Regions from separate parts of the Priestia sp. 10L35 genome, predicted to be linked through region 3. Evidence: riboswitches for the same ligand, from Rfam matches in the RefSeq annotation. Region 3 holds a riboswitch; each other region holds the start of a gene.
The links. A riboswitch is a leader RNA that binds a small molecule or an ion and turns the genes downstream of it on or off. The one in region 3 is predicted to bind S-adenosylmethionine.
Positions count from the first base shown of each region.

Region 1: linked by a shared signal. The riboswitch ahead of metK (methionine adenosyltransferase) and the one ahead of AC1DEF_RS08915 (Na+/H+ antiporter NhaC family protein) in region 3 are both predicted to bind S-adenosylmethionine.
Region 2: linked by a shared signal. The riboswitch ahead of AC1DEF_RS22155 (phosphoadenylyl-sulfate reductase) and the one ahead of AC1DEF_RS08915 (Na+/H+ antiporter NhaC family protein) in region 3 are both predicted to bind S-adenosylmethionine.

Region 1 is NZ_JBFTKA010000001.1:37,119-42,137, forward strand. It holds gene pckA (phosphoenolpyruvate carboxykinase (ATP)) at 1-1,294, opposite strand, end outside; SAM riboswitch class I at 1,669-1,786, shown strand; gene metK (methionine adenosyltransferase) at 1,919-3,121, shown strand; gene AC1DEF_RS00215 (glycosyltransferase family 4 protein) at 3,154-4,299, opposite strand; gene AC1DEF_RS00220 (phosphatase PAP2 family protein) at 4,318-4,842, opposite strand.
Region 2 is NZ_JBFTKA010000006.1:358,437-363,455, reverse strand. It holds gene sat (sulfate adenylyltransferase) at 1-408, opposite strand, end outside; gene AC1DEF_RS22160 (inorganic phosphate transporter) at 461-1,540, opposite strand; gene AC1DEF_RS22155 (phosphoadenylyl-sulfate reductase) at 1,560-2,273, opposite strand; SAM riboswitch class I at 2,528-2,630, opposite strand; gene cdaS (sporulation-specific diadenylate cyclase CdaS) at 2,944-3,570, shown strand; gene AC1DEF_RS22145 (VOC family protein) at 3,668-4,051, shown strand; gene AC1DEF_RS22140 (potassium channel family protein) at 4,119-4,907, shown strand; gene AC1DEF_RS22135 (YugN-like family protein) at 4,937-5,019, opposite strand, start outside.
Region 3 is NZ_JBFTKA010000002.1:579,271-584,289, reverse strand. It holds gene AC1DEF_RS08935 (Ger(x)C family spore germination protein) at 1-581, shown strand, start outside; gene AC1DEF_RS08930 (YtoQ family protein) at 742-1,182, opposite strand; gene AC1DEF_RS08925 (ABC transporter ATP-binding protein) at 1,353-2,264, shown strand; gene AC1DEF_RS08920 (ABC transporter permease) at 2,257-3,024, shown strand; SAM riboswitch class I at 3,126-3,232, shown strand; gene AC1DEF_RS08915 (Na+/H+ antiporter NhaC family protein) at 3,318-4,628, shown strand; gene AC1DEF_RS08910 (hypothetical protein) at 4,668-4,796, opposite strand; gene AC1DEF_RS08905 (LacI family DNA-binding transcriptional regulator) at 4,921-5,019, shown strand, end outside.

The DNA.
Region 1 (5,019 bases), on a different contig from region 3:
CGCCGGTCCATCCAGTATTTACAAGGTAGACATTTACATTATGTTCATCGATTTTCTTTCCTAGCATTTCTGCATAAGTTGTTGGAGCAAGAGGTAAGAAAGGCTCACCAAAGCATGTAGAGAAAGTAGCCTGTGGCGATGTTACGCCGCGCTCTGTTCCAGCTAACTTACTAGTGTATCCGCTCAGAAAATGGTACATTGCTTGTTCTTTTGTAAGCTTGCTGATTGGAGGTAAGACACCGAAAGCATCAGCAGTTAAAAAGACAATAGCTGTAGGGTGCCCGGCAACGCTTGGCAATACCGTATTATCAATAGAGTCAATTGAATAAGCGGCACGAGTATTCTCTGTTAAACTATTATCATTGTAATCTGCTACTTTCGTATTTTGATTTAACACTACATTTTCCAGTACGGCGCCGAAGCGAATTGCATTGAAGATTTGCGGTTCTTTTTCTTCGGAAAGCTGAATGCACTTCGCGTAGCATCCTCCTTCAATATTAAATACACCAGAGCTTGACCAACCGTGCTCGTCATCTCCGATTAAACGACGGTTTGCATCAGCAGAAAGCGTTGTTTTACCCGTTCCAGATAAACCAAAGAATAATGCAACGTCACCTTCTTCTCCTACGTTAGCAGAACAGTGCATGGATAGAATATTGTTTTGAGGAAGTAAGAAGTTCATCACTGAGAAAATAGATTTTTTCATTTCACCAGCGTATTCAGTTCCTCCAATTAGCACAATGCGTCGCTCTAACGAAAGAATAATGAAGGTTTCAGAATTCGTCCCGTCTGTTTCAGGATCAGCTTTGAACGTTGGAGCTGCTACAATTGTAAACGGCTTCACATCATCATTTGTTTTTTGTTCGGCTGAAGGGCGAATGAATAACTGCTGAGCGAATAGGTTGTGCCATGCAAATTCATTAACTACTTGAATTGGTAACTGATACTTTTTATCAGCTCCAGCATATCCATTAAAAACAAAAAGTTCATCCTGCTTCTTTAAGTGGGTTAAGACTTTTTTGTATAGCGCATCGAATCGCTGAGCAGAAATTGGCTGATTGACAGGTCCCCATTCAACCGTTTTTGAAGACACAGCATCGCTTACAATAAATTTATCTAAAGGAGAGCGACCTGTATATTTTCCGGTTTCGACTGACACAGCACCTGTAGAAGTCAGCGTTCCTTCGCGTCGAGCTAGAATTTTTTCAACAAGTTGTGGAACAGATAATTGGTGTTTTGTTGTTTTTAATTGAAGCAAACCATTTAATTCGATAGACATATCAACAGTACTCATGTGCACTACCTTCCTTTTTTAGCTATTATTTATTCATTAATGTTTGAAATTTATAATTAGTATAACACATTTATTTAATTATTCTATACTATTTAACTAAAAATGTTTGTGTATTATAAAAAAATGTACGTTATACCTATTTTAGACACATGTATATGTGCTAGGAGCGAAAAAAGTGAAGCTATTTTAAGTGAAAGCCTCATTTTGATCTGTCTTATTAACTAAACTTAGTGATGATTCTTAATAAGGTGTACTATTTCGGAATTTGAGTATGTTACATTAAAACAGATTCAAACATAAAGAGATGATTTCCATTTGAATGTTGTTGACAGTGGAGCGCTTTTTCATGTATTATATGTCCTTGAACGGATACTCTCTTATCCCGAGCTGGTGGAGGGACAGGCCCTATGAAACCCAGCAACCATCGTCATTTTTTTGTGTAGACGATAAGGTGCTAACCTGATGCAAGGGCACAACCTTGATCGATAAGAGTGAAAGGCTTATGTAGAATTTGATACCTTTCCTCGATACAAGGAAAGGTTTTTTTATATTTTTTAACGTGTAATGAAAATAAGGGAATGAGTACCGTATCACAATGTATCGTATTTATAAGGAGGAAAACTGATGTCAACACAACGTCGTCTGTTCACGTCAGAATCTGTTACAGAGGGACATCCCGATAAAATTTGTGACCAAATTTCTGACTCAATTCTTGATGCTATCCTAGCAAAGGATCCAAATGCTCGTGTTGCTTGTGAAACAAGCGTAACAACTGGTTTAGTTTTAGTAAGTGGTGAAATTACAACTTCTACTTACGTGGATATTCCTAAAACAGTTCGTGAAACAATTAAAGGAATTGGCTATACTCGTGCAAAATACGGATTTGATGCTGAAACTTGTGCAGTATTAACATCTATCGACGAGCAGTCAGCTGATATCGCTGCTGGTGTAGACCAAGCGTTAGAAGCACGTGAAGGTCAAATGTCAGATGAAGAAATCGAAGCAATCGGAGCTGGAGACCAAGGCTTAATGTTTGGTTATGCATGTAACGAAACAAAAGAATTAATGCCTCTTCCAATTTCATTAGCTCATAAACTTGCTCGCCGTCTAACAGAAGTACGTAAAGAAGAAATTCTTCCTTACCTTCGCCCGGATGGTAAAACACAAGTAACAGTTGAATATGATGAAAACAACAAACCTGTTCGCATCGATACAATTGTTATTTCAACTCAGCATCATCCAGAAGTAACGTTAGATCAAATTCAACGTAACTTAAAAGAATATGTTATTAATCCAGTTGTTCCAAACGAGTTAATTGATGAAAATACAAAGTATTTCATTAACCCAACAGGACGTTTCGTAATCGGCGGTCCTCAAGGAGATGCTGGTTTAACTGGTCGTAAAATTATCGTTGATACTTACGGCGGATATGCTCGTCACGGCGGCGGTGCATTCTCTGGTAAGGACGCAACAAAAGTAGACCGTTCAGCAGCTTATGCAGCTCGTTATGTTGCGAAAAACATTGTAGCAGCTGATCTTGCTGATAAATGTGAAGTACAACTAGCATATGCAATTGGTGTTGCACAACCAGTATCTATTTCAATTGATACATTCGGTACAGGAAAAGTTTCTGAAGAAGTACTAGTAGACGTAGTACGCAAAAACTTTGACCTACGTCCAGCGGGCATCATTAAAATGCTTGATTTACGTCGCCCAATTTATAAGCAAACAGCAGCTTACGGCCACTTTGGTCGTACGGACGTGGAGCTTCCTTGGGAGTTCACAGACAAAGCGGAAGCATTAAAAACTCAAGCTTTAGCTAAATAATAAAAAAATCTCCGTGAAAACGGAGATTTTTTTTATGCCCATTGAATATCTGCAGCAGATTTTTCTACGACACCTTCATATTCTGAAAGCAAATGCTGAAAAATGGCGTCCCATGATTGAGTAAGAGCATAGTGTCTCGCTGCATGGCCAAAGTGAAGCCGCTGGTGCAAATCATCGAGTAAACCTGTAATAGCCGAACTGAATTCTTCTAAGGAGTGAGGTTTGCAAAGGTAGCCGTTTCGCCCGTGCTGAATCATCTGTTTAACTCCTCCTGCATTTGCTGCCACTACAGGAGTTCCAGAAGCAAGAGACTCCAGTACAACATTTCCGAAGGTTTCTGTTTCTGAAGGAAAAACAAACAAATCAGATGATGAATAGATATGAGCAAGTTGCTTACCTTCAAGGAAGCCTGTAAATGTCATATGCTCAGATGCTTGCTGCTGCATTTGTTCTTTTAAAGAGCCGTCTCCCACAATAACCCAGTGAATTTGATGGCGGATATGATCCGGTAGAGATCGTGCGATTTTCATTAAAAAATCAGCGTTCTTTTCTTTAGCTAATCTTCCTACATACGTTAAAATGTAGGGCTTTTTAATATTATATTTAATACGAATATCAAAGCGGTCATAGTGGGGGTGAAATAATTTATGATTTACTCCTCGCGACCAAATAGATACGTTGTGAAACCCTTGTTCTTCTAGCTGCTGTTTGGTCACTTCAGAGGGAGCGAATATTTTTTGTACAGGTTTATAAAACCATTTCATATATTTTTGCAGTGGTACACGCATTTTTTCAAGTTCATAGTGAGATAAATAATCAGCAAAATTGGTATGATAAGAGCCGACAAGAGGAACACCTAATCTTTTCCCGTAATAGGAGCCGCAAAGCCCCATTGTAAAAGGAGTGGCCAAATGAATAATAGAAGGATTGAATTCCTGCAGCTGCTTTTTAATTTTTAGAACGTTTGGCAATGAAAAGCGGCTGTTTGGATAAAGGAAAAACGGCATGCTGGGCGAACGGTGAACATACGTTGAAAATGACTGATCATGAGCAAATTCAGGAGCAAATACCTGGATGGGAATTTGCTTTGATTTGACATACTGGGTAAACTGATAAAGTGTTTTAGCAGCTCCGTTAACTTCTGGAGCAAATGTATCCGTAAATAAAGCAATTCTCATTAGTACTCCTCCTATCAATTAAGTTAAAAATATGTTCAGTGACACAGCACCTGAAAAGATGCCCAGTATCAGGCCTACCATGACATCCGTCGGATAGTGCAGACCGAGATAAATTCTTGAAATTCCTACCGTTACTGCAAGAGGCAAAAGAACGGCAGTGAAGGCTGGATAAACAATCATAAGAGGGGTAACCAACGAAAAAATAGCTGTTGTATGCCCAGACGGAAATGAATGATCTTTTAAGGGATTTTCTAATACTTTTGTATATTTTAATTGAATATAAGGTCGTTTTCTCGGATATAGTTTTTTAGCAATGGCGACAGGAATATGACTAACGGCTAGAGAAAACGCACAAGCGTAAGCGACGGATGAAGGATGCAGAAATAGCAGCAAGCACGCTATCACAATGGTAAACGTGGCTCCGCCAGTGTGAGTTAGTAAACGTAAAAATCTATTTAAGTGCTTTCGATCAAAATGTTGGTTTACGCTTTTGAATAATCGGCATTCGGCATCATATACATACTGAATTAACTTGGCTTTCATAGAGTCGCTCCCTTTTCAATAAATACGTCTTTATTATTCAGTTTAATCTTTAATTGTGTAGGCAGTACTAAAACGATGTAAATTAATATGGGAATTTCTTTACAATTGTGGAGAGAATAGAACATGATTGGAGAGTTTGTGGAGATACTAAAAAAATTCCCTCAGTATGACTTTCTG
Region 2 (5,019 bases), on a different contig from region 3:
TTTCACGCCAGGATGAGCAAGTTCTGCCGTGCGGTACACGTTCTCCGCTTCTTTTTCTTTATTTGGGGTATATACTTCAGAAACTTCTAAAACACCATACGTTACGCCGTTTTGAACAAGTTTTACTTTGTCGCCAATGTTTAATTCTTTAGCTTGCTCTTCTGTTACAGGAAGAGTGATAGGAATACTCCATACTGTTCCATCTGCTAAACGCATATTTTCAACAACTGATTGATAATCTTTTTCTCCTAAAAATCCTGTAATTGGGCTGTAAGCACCAATTCCAATTAGTTCTAAATCACTTAGGGCCATGTTATCTACTTCGATTTCTTTTGTTAGTGACGTGTAGTCATATGTTGGTTGATATAAATTAATTAATTCTCCACCGTGTGCTTGAATTGTTGTCATTTTGTAAAATCCTCCTTAAATAATTAACACAATATAATAAAAAGCACTTGAATCACGCAGTCATTTTTTCTTTTTCCGACTGCAAGCTTGCTCTTTTTCTTCTAGTCGCTCTAGCTAAGCTTAGAACACCTGCTGTGGCAATACATCCGCTAGCTAGCACCACAAATGAATATAAGTCGCTTTCAAGTACTAATTTCACAAGAACATATGAGATTACGAGTGAAAATACAGGGGAGACCACCCAAACCTTTAACATTTGAATGACAACTTCGCGCTGTTCTTTCGTGAATCCCGTTTTCGCTGCTCCTATTCCAATAATAGAAGACGTAGTGACCTGTGTAAGGGGTACTGGCAAACCAAACAGTGAAGCGACTGTGACAAGAGAAGCACCAGTACCCGAGATAATGCACCCTTCCCCTACAGAATAGCGAGTAATTTTTTTCCCGTTTGTTTCAATAACTCGGCCTCCTAGTAAAAGAGCTCCGAGCGCCACTGCCAATCCTCCTGCTATGACACCCGTTGTGGCATCCATTAATCCAGCTCCTACTAGAGGACCGACAGCATTTGCCACGTTATTCATTCCAGCTGAGAAGGCTTCAAAGAATCCCGTCGCTATAACTAAAATCGTTAAAACTCTTTTCCACGTTCCCTTTGCTTCTTTTTTATGCGCTCCGCGTTTTATCACTTTTCCAATCAAAAAAGCAATAACAAATGAAACCAGCGGAACAATAATCCAAAAAGACATGACAACTAAAAGTTTTTCCACATACAGAGATTGATAAGCTACGCCTACTCCAACAACTGAACCAACCGTTACTTCACTTGTTGATAGAGGAATACCAATTAAATTCGCGAAAAAGAGTGACAGCGTTGCAGCAGCCAGAATGATAATAACTAATTCTACTGACAGCAATTTTTCAGGTATGATACCTGAACTGATGGTTTTTACCACCTCGCCGCCTCCGATAATGGCTCCGAGCACAATACCTACAGCACAGATGAACAGGGCTACTCTTTTCTTTTTAATCGCACCGGAGCCGTATGAAACGCCCATAGCTGCTGCTGCACCGCTTGCCCCAATGTTCATTGCAAAAAAAAGCGCAATGATAAAGGCAACATATAAAAGCATCATTTATTCAGCTCTTTCGTATTTAAGATTCGTGTAATCCGCATTCAACTTTTTGTGTACCTGCCCATCTTCCTGAACGTAAATCGTCTACATTGTAGGCAGGTGCGGTACAGGGCTCACAGCCAATACTTGGGTAGCCTTGATCATGAAGTTTGTTATATGGTAAATCATGCTTATACACATAGCGCCAAACTTCTTTCCAGGACCAATGAATTAACGGGCAGACTTTCACTTTCTTGAATTTCTCATCTTTATTAAAATAATTCGTGTTGGCACGAGACTCAGACTGCTCGCGTCTCAAACCAGAAATCCACGCATCATAAGGAGCAAGAGATTCCCTTAGCGGGATGATTTTTCGAATTTGACAGCATAGGTTAGGCTGACTCTTCCAAAGTTCATCTCCATGTTTCTCAGCTTGTTCTGCAAGCGTTAAATCCGGTTTTTTCATATGAATACGCAAATCAGGAAAGCGTTCTTTAATTGCATCAATTACTTCATATGTTTCTTTAAAATGAACGCCTGTATCTAAAAAGACAATTTCAGCATCTTTTTTCACTTTTGAAATTAAATCAATTAACACGATTCCTTCGATACCAAAGCTTGATGCGTAAATAATTGAATCTCCGTAGGTATCATACGCCCACTGCAATGCTGAAAGAGCTCCTTTTGTTTCATCTTCACTGTCGAACTCTGGAAATGTATCACTCCAGTTTTCGTACGTATATAAGTCTGCCATTTTCTTCACTCCAATTCTTAGTTATCCGCGTTATCCAATAAAAAAAGACGGTTTTACCCACTAGAATTGGATAAAACCGCCTCTAGTGTGTCTAGTCAGCGAAACTATTTAATTCTTACTTTGCTTCGACATGCTCAAAAATTTGTTTTAAGTCGGGGGTTACAGTCATTGGTGTCCCTCCTCAAATTATCGCTTGCGCTATATCAAAATAAAAAGTCTTCCATATTGAAAGACTGGGTAGGCAATAAATTTTCACCTTATCTTTCAAAATGATACACACTTTGCTGGAATTAGCACCTTGCTAAGCAGGTTGCCGGGGTTCAGCGGGCCAGATCCCTCCACCACTCTTGATAAGCATTTTTTAAAAATTTTAGCATATTTAGAATATTTGTCAACATTAAAAATCATATATCCGATAAGAAAACTATACTTTAAATTCACAGAAATATCTATACTTTTATTTAAAACAACATATGTAAATTTAACCCAAATGTGAACATATCAATTTATAAAACGCTTTCTTTTTTCTCCAACTTTTTATATTCTCTTGCTAAATAAAACACAAAACCTCTCTATAAAATTAATAAGGGATTTATAAGCTTTACGGATAATTCACCCACATTAGCACACATTACAGATAACACTGACTGACAGATAGGAGCTATATAAGATGGAGAGACAACCTTTTCAATTAGACGATACAATTAAAAATAATGTGCGAACATATTTACAGCAGATTTCAACTGAAGCCTCTAATTTAATTAAACATTTAGACACGAGTGATCATTGTATCCTATGTGATTTTGAGGAGATGAGAAGGTTATTTCAAGATGTTCAAGCTACGGCTGCCTCTTATTACTTGCGCCATTATTTATCGCCTTATACATTTGAATATGCTGCTCTGTCTTTAGCTATTCATAACCTTTCGGAGAAACGTCACGGCGCTTTAATTGTCATTGAACGGGAACAAAATGTAGACCCTCTTATTCAAAAAGGAATGCCTATTCAAGCTCCTGTCAGCGCTACGCTAGTTGAGACACTGTTCTATCCAGGGACACCCTTACATGACGGAGCCGTCCTAATTAGAAATAATCAGCTTATTTCAGCTGCTAATGTTTTACCTCTTTCGTCTATTATTTTAACGAACAAAAAATTGGGAACACGTCACCGTGCAGCCATTGGAATGTCGGAAAAATCGGATGCATTAATTTTAGTTGTATCTGAAGAAACAGGCAAAATTTCGTTTGCTCTTGATGGAAGCCTCTACCCTATTCACTCCAGCAAAAATATGATTTAAGAGCCCTTTCCTGATAAGCAGCCCTATCTTGACTTCTATATCCTTTCTCTTTAATATATTTCATAGTTTTTACATACTATAGATACGGGTGATGCATATGACAATTTTAAAATTTGAACATGTAGGCGTTCAAGTAAAGGATATAGAAGAATCGATTGAGTTCTATACGCAAAAAGTGGGATTAGAGCTCATCGAAAAACTACCACATACCGATCCGTCTTTGAAGCTAGCTTTTCTAGGTTTAGAAGGCAATGTAATCGTAGAGTTAATTCAAGGGTATAACTCAAGCTTACCTAACGAAGGTAAAGTTCATCATTTTGCGCTGGCAGTAGACGGAATTGAAGAGGAGTTTGAGCGTTTAAAATCAGCAGGCGTTTCATTTGTGGAAGAAAACATTGTAACTTTGCCAAATGGAGCAAGATACTTATTTTTCTACGGTCCAGACAAAGAATGGATTGAATATTACGAAGTAAAAAGATAAAGATATCTTATACCTTCAGTGAAAAATGGTCATACTGTGGCTATGACTAATCACTGGAGGTTTTTTTATGATGGAATGGCTATTATTTCGACTTTTTCGTCGTTCTATTTTAGTGCGGCTTCTTTTTATTATCGGCTGCCTTGTTCTGCTTTTCGGCATGCTTATACATTTCTTAGAGCCGCAAACGTTTGGGAATGTGTTTGAAGGAATTTGGTGGGTTATTATTACAATCTCTACTATAGGGTACGGTGATTTTGCTCCGACCACTACGATTGGAAGGTTAGCTGCAATTATTTTAGTTCTGATCGGAACGGGATTTATTACTACTTATTTTGTCACGCTTTCTAAAATTGCTGTTTCCGCTGAGAGCGCTTATTTGGAAGGGAATTTAAAATTTTATGGAAAAGATCACTTCATCGTTGTTGGGTGGAATGAGCGCGCCAAACTCGTGTTAGAGTATTATCGCGACGCATTTCATAAAGAAGACATTGTGCTTATCGACGACTCTCTGACTAAAAATCCCATGATTTGTGATCGCGTTCATTTTATTAAAGGAAGTCCCTCTCATTATGAAGTATTAGAACTTGCCAACGCTCGGTACGCAAAAAAAGTGCTGATTACTGCCGATCAGCATAAGACAGAAGAATATGCAGACATGAATACTATTGTTACGTTAGTCGCTCTGCAAGGATTGAACCCTTCTATTTACAGCATCGTTGAACTTTTAACAAAAAAGCATATTCAAAATGCACAAAACTTGGGGGTGAATGAAATGATTAAAACAAACGAGTTGATTAGTCAAGTCATGTACGAACATATTTTTGTGAAAAAATTAGAGAGTTTAAAAAAAGATTAGAGAGTTTAAAAAAAGAATAGTTCCTTCAATTACTGAAGCAGCGCATTTTCTGCCTCTCTAATTAGCTCTTCTCCTAAGCTGATATACTTTTCTGGAAATGAAGCGTCTGCGT
Region 3 (5,019 bases):
GGTCTAGTTTTCTGATGCAAAATGTATTATCAGCAAATGGAGAAATCAAATTTGCGGGTGCTGGTATAATTAAAGGGGAAACAAGCAAAATGATTGGTTTTTTGAATGAAGAAGAACTAGATGGTTTGGCTTGGATCACAGGCAAAGGGAAAGGCGGGCTAGTGAAAAGCTTTGATAAAAAGACTGGTCAGCTGATTGTATATGAAATAGAGTCTATGAAAAGTCATATTCAACCCCATGTTAAAGGAAATGATATCTCTTTTGATGTACACATTGAATCAGTGGGAAGGCTATCTGAAAGTTGGATGACTTCAGGGAGCTCTTTTAATAATCAATTTTTACAGAATGCGCAAAAAACCTCAGAAAAGAAAGTAAAGCACCTGGTAAGAAACGTACTAGAAAAAATGCAAACAAAATATAAAGTTGATGTTGCAGGTTTCGGAAATCAATTGAGAATTAAGCAGCCTAGAACATGGATGAGGGTCAAAGAAAATTGGGATCAAACATTTAGTGAAGTGCCAATTAACTATGATGTGAAGTTAACGATTAAAGATTATGGAGCATCCGCGTCAAAAAAGTAAGCACCCGACTGTAACATTGCTGATCTTTATGTCAAAAATGAAACTCCCACAAGAATAATAATCTCAGAACTTCCCATGAAATACTCATCACATGCTTCGTACGGAGCCTTCAATAAACAACAAATAAGAGCTGCCGATTTTCGACAGCTCTTATTTGTTGTTATTCAAAAATATAAGCTAATGCTTGAAGAGCCTGTTCTGGCGTTTCGACTACAACCTGGGCTTTGTTTGACAGTTCTTTAAGCGGATGGTGCAGTTTTTCAGGGCGAACCAAAATTAGCGGTTTATCTAATGCAATGGCTGTCACCGCATCCATTGCGCTGTTCCACTGCTTGTATTTTTCGCCAAATAAAGCAATAATCACATCAGATTTTTTAAGGAGCACCTGCGTACGTAAATTATTAATTTGAGAAGCAGCTTCATCTTTTAAGACAGCGTTAGGCTGTTTTCCTAAAATTTCTTCTCCAATGTTGTCGGAGCGGTCATGGTCTGTCATGGGACCGACAAAGGTAAGGGGAAGGTTTAATTGTTCTGCTTGGTTTTTAATTTCGTCTCGCCAGTTATCGTGAATTTGCCCGGCAAGGTATACGGTTAAGTTCATTATGTAGAAGTCCTCCTCTAACTAAAGTTTGTTTTATTTTATCAAATGTAAGCGGATAATACGAATGATTTGAATGGGCTACTTTTCCAAAAATAAGGTTATAGTAGACAAATAGTTAAAAAAGAGAAACAATAGAAGGCGTATTGCTAATTAAAGAAAGGATGTACATGATGACAGAAACAGTGCTACAAGTAGATCATGTCAGTAAAGTAATTGGGAAGAAAACCATTTTGCATGATGTATCCTTATCGGTTGAGCGCGGTGAGATTTTCGGATTGCTTGGTCCGAACGGCTCTGGAAAAACAACGTTAATTCGTACCGTCGTAGGACTCATCAAAGAAACAGAGGGAACAATTATCGTCAATGGATTTCCTTTAAAAGAACAGTTTACATCAGCTATGAAATCAATTGGAGCGATTATTGAAAACCCTGAGTTTTATGATTATCTGACGGGCTATCAAAATTTAAAACACTTTGCGAATATGCATGAAGGGATCACATCAGAACGCTTGGATGAAGTGATTGCTTTAGTAAAGCTTGAAAACAGCATTCATGCAAAAGTGAAGACGTATTCTCTTGGGATGAGACAGCGTTTAGGAGTAGCTCAAGCTATTTTACATAAGCCTGCATTGCTTTTACTAGACGAACCAACAAACGGTCTAGACCCAGCGGGAATGAGAGAATTTCGTACATATTTACAAACCCTCTGCAGGGAAGAAGGAATTTCGATCTTAATCGCGAGCCACTTATTAAAAGAAGTAGAAGCACTATGTGACCGCGTTGGCATTATTCAAGACGGTGAGTTAAAAGCCATTCAAGATCTATCTCCAAATCGTCAAGATCAAGGAACGTACGTAGAATTTGAAGTGTCTGATGCGCAAAAAGCAGCGGATCTTTTATCACAAGAATTTGAAGTAACGATGAGATCACATAGTATCGACGTGGCGATTGTAAAAGAACAAATTCCAGCTGTGAATAAAAAATTAGTGGACAGCGATATTTTAGTCTACCGAATCACTCCTGTGTATGAGACGCTTGAAGATTCGTTTATGTCCGTTACGGAAGGAGAGCACCATGCTTAAGCTAATTCAAAATGAACATATGAAATGGTTTCATAAAAGAAGTACAAAAGTCACGTTTATTACAATCGGTATTTTAACTCTTTGTATGGCTCTTTTAATGAAGAAAGTAGCAAACAGTGCAGGAACAGAAGACAACATTTTGAACTTCCTGTCATTTAGTTCAGGTATGCTGATTCTCGTTCAATTTTTCGCGCTTGCTGTTGGAGGGTCAATGGTTGCAAAAGAGTTTGAAGCAGGTACCATTAAGCTTCTTTTAATTCGCCCTGCTAGACGTTCAACGATTTTAGCATCCAAGTACATAACCCTCATTTTAATTAGCTTGTATTATTTACTGAGCTATTTGCTTTTTTCGTTTGTATGGGGAGCATTGTTCTTTGGCTTTACCAGTCTAGAAGGAGATGCGCAGCTGCTTAAAAACATTACGCTTACGTATGACAGCGCGTATATGGAAACGTTTATGATGATGACATTTGCATTCATGCTGTCGTCTTTATTCAGAAACAGCGCGCTTGCTTCCAGTCTGGCTATTGTCGTAAGTATCGGGGCAAAAGCAGTAACAGGACTAGTATCACAGTTTGGTTTATGGTGGGGAAAATTTTTACTGTTCGCCAACACAAACTTTGTGCAGTATATGGACGGAATGAAGACGATGTTTGACGGCATGACGATTCCATTTTCCATTTTCATCTTAGTTGCGCATTTTGTCTTCTTTATGGGCGTGGCATGGGCAGCGTTTTTAAAACGAGACGTAGCTAATTGATGTGAGAATTTTCGCACTATATATTTTTCTAAAATAGCATTTGACAATTAAATAAAAAGAGATTACAGTAGTGAAAGACTATTTTTAAAACAACTATAAACTTCTTATCAAGAGAGACGGAGGGACTGGCCCTATGATGTCTCGGCAACTGGCTGTACGCAGTGCGGTGCCAAATCCAGCAGACGATGTTTCGTTTGGAAGATGAGAAGGGTAATCTTATGATACAAATAAGAGACCTCTTCTTATCAATAAGAAGAGGTCTTTTTTTATTACGTAAACAAGAGGTGTTAAGAATGGAACAACAAAAAGGAAACGGCTGGGCGCTGTTACCGCTGGGCGTCTTTTTAGTCCTGTTTGTCGGATCAGGAATTATAACGGGAGATTTTTATAAGCTGCCTGTATTAGTAGCCATTATCATTGCAGCCATCGTGGCGCTGGCTATGAACCGCAAAGATTCACTTAATGTAAAAGTGGAGCGTTTTGCTAAAGGAGCAGGGCATCCTGATATCATTATTATGGTGCTTATTTTTATTTTAGCAGGTGCTTTTTCTCAAGTTGCTAAAGGCATGGGAGCTGTTGATTCAACGGTAAACTTAGCGCTTTCTGTGCTTCCGCAAAGCTTAGTGGTAGTCGGAATCTTTGTTATTGGCGCATTCATTTCCATTTCGATGGGAACATCAATGGGAACAATCGCTGCGCTAGGGCCTATTGCTGTAGGAATCAGTGAGCAAGCGCATGTATCCATTACATTGGCCATTGCTGCCGTTATTGGTGGTGCAATGTTTGGAGATAATTTATCGATAATTTCTGATACAACCATTGCAGCAGTTCGTACGCAAAAAACAAATATGTCAGATAAATTAAAAGTAAACTTTTTTATTGTCCTTCCTGCAGCGATTGTTACGGTAATTTTATTGCTTGTAATGACGCTAGGCAATACATCATCAGTAGAAATTAAGGATTTTAGCTGGTTTAAAATCTTGCCTTATGTCGGCGTACTCGTTGCTGCCATATTTGGTGCAAACGTATTAAGCATTTTAACCGGAGGAATTGTGCTAGCCGGCGTGATTGGATTAGCTGACGGAAGCTACACGCTTTCTTCTCTTGCTAAAACTGTGACAGAAGGTATTGGCGGAATGTCAGAGTTAATTATTTTATCTCTGCTAATCGGCGGAATGGTTGAGCTTATTCGCTATAATGGCGGTATTCAGTTCTTATTGAATTTATTAACACGACGCATTCAAACAAAAAAAGGCGGAGAATTCAGCATCGCTGGACTGGTAAGTTTAACAAATTTAGCAACGGCTAATAACACGATTTCAATTATTACGGCAGGTCCGTTAGCAAAAGAAATCTCTGATAAGTATTCAATTGATAATCGTAAATCAGCCAGTCTGCTTGACTTGTTTTCATGCAGCGTTCAAGGGCTTATCCCTTACGGCGCACAAATGCTTCTCGCAGCAGGATTTGCTAAAGTTTCACCGATTGAGATTATTCCATTAACATTCTACCCAATGTTAACAGCGGTTTGCGGGATCATTGCAATTGTAATTGGATTTCCTCGTTTAAATAAAAAGTCAAAGTCATCTAAAGAAGCTGCGTAATATCAAACCCTTAAAAAGAATGTTCTTTTTAAGGGTTTTTTACTGTTTAAAAAAATCAGTCGGCTTTTCATCATCTAACTCCTTCCAAAGCGTCTCGTTCTGTTTAAGTGCATAAGCCGCTCCTCCAATTTCAATTCCGCATAATAAAATGAATAATAAAATACCCATGAAATGACCTCCTTACGTAAATGAGTAAAAACACGATGGTAACGGGTTTAGCTTCTTGCTGTTTCACTTTATAATGAGAATAAAGTATGAAACGCGTTTCAGCGCAAGAGAAAAAGGTGAAAACATGACAAATATCCGAGATATCGCAAAAAAAGCTGGTGTATCTGTTTCGACTGTATCCCGGGTGCTAAATCATCATCCGTATGTAAAAGAAGAAAAACGC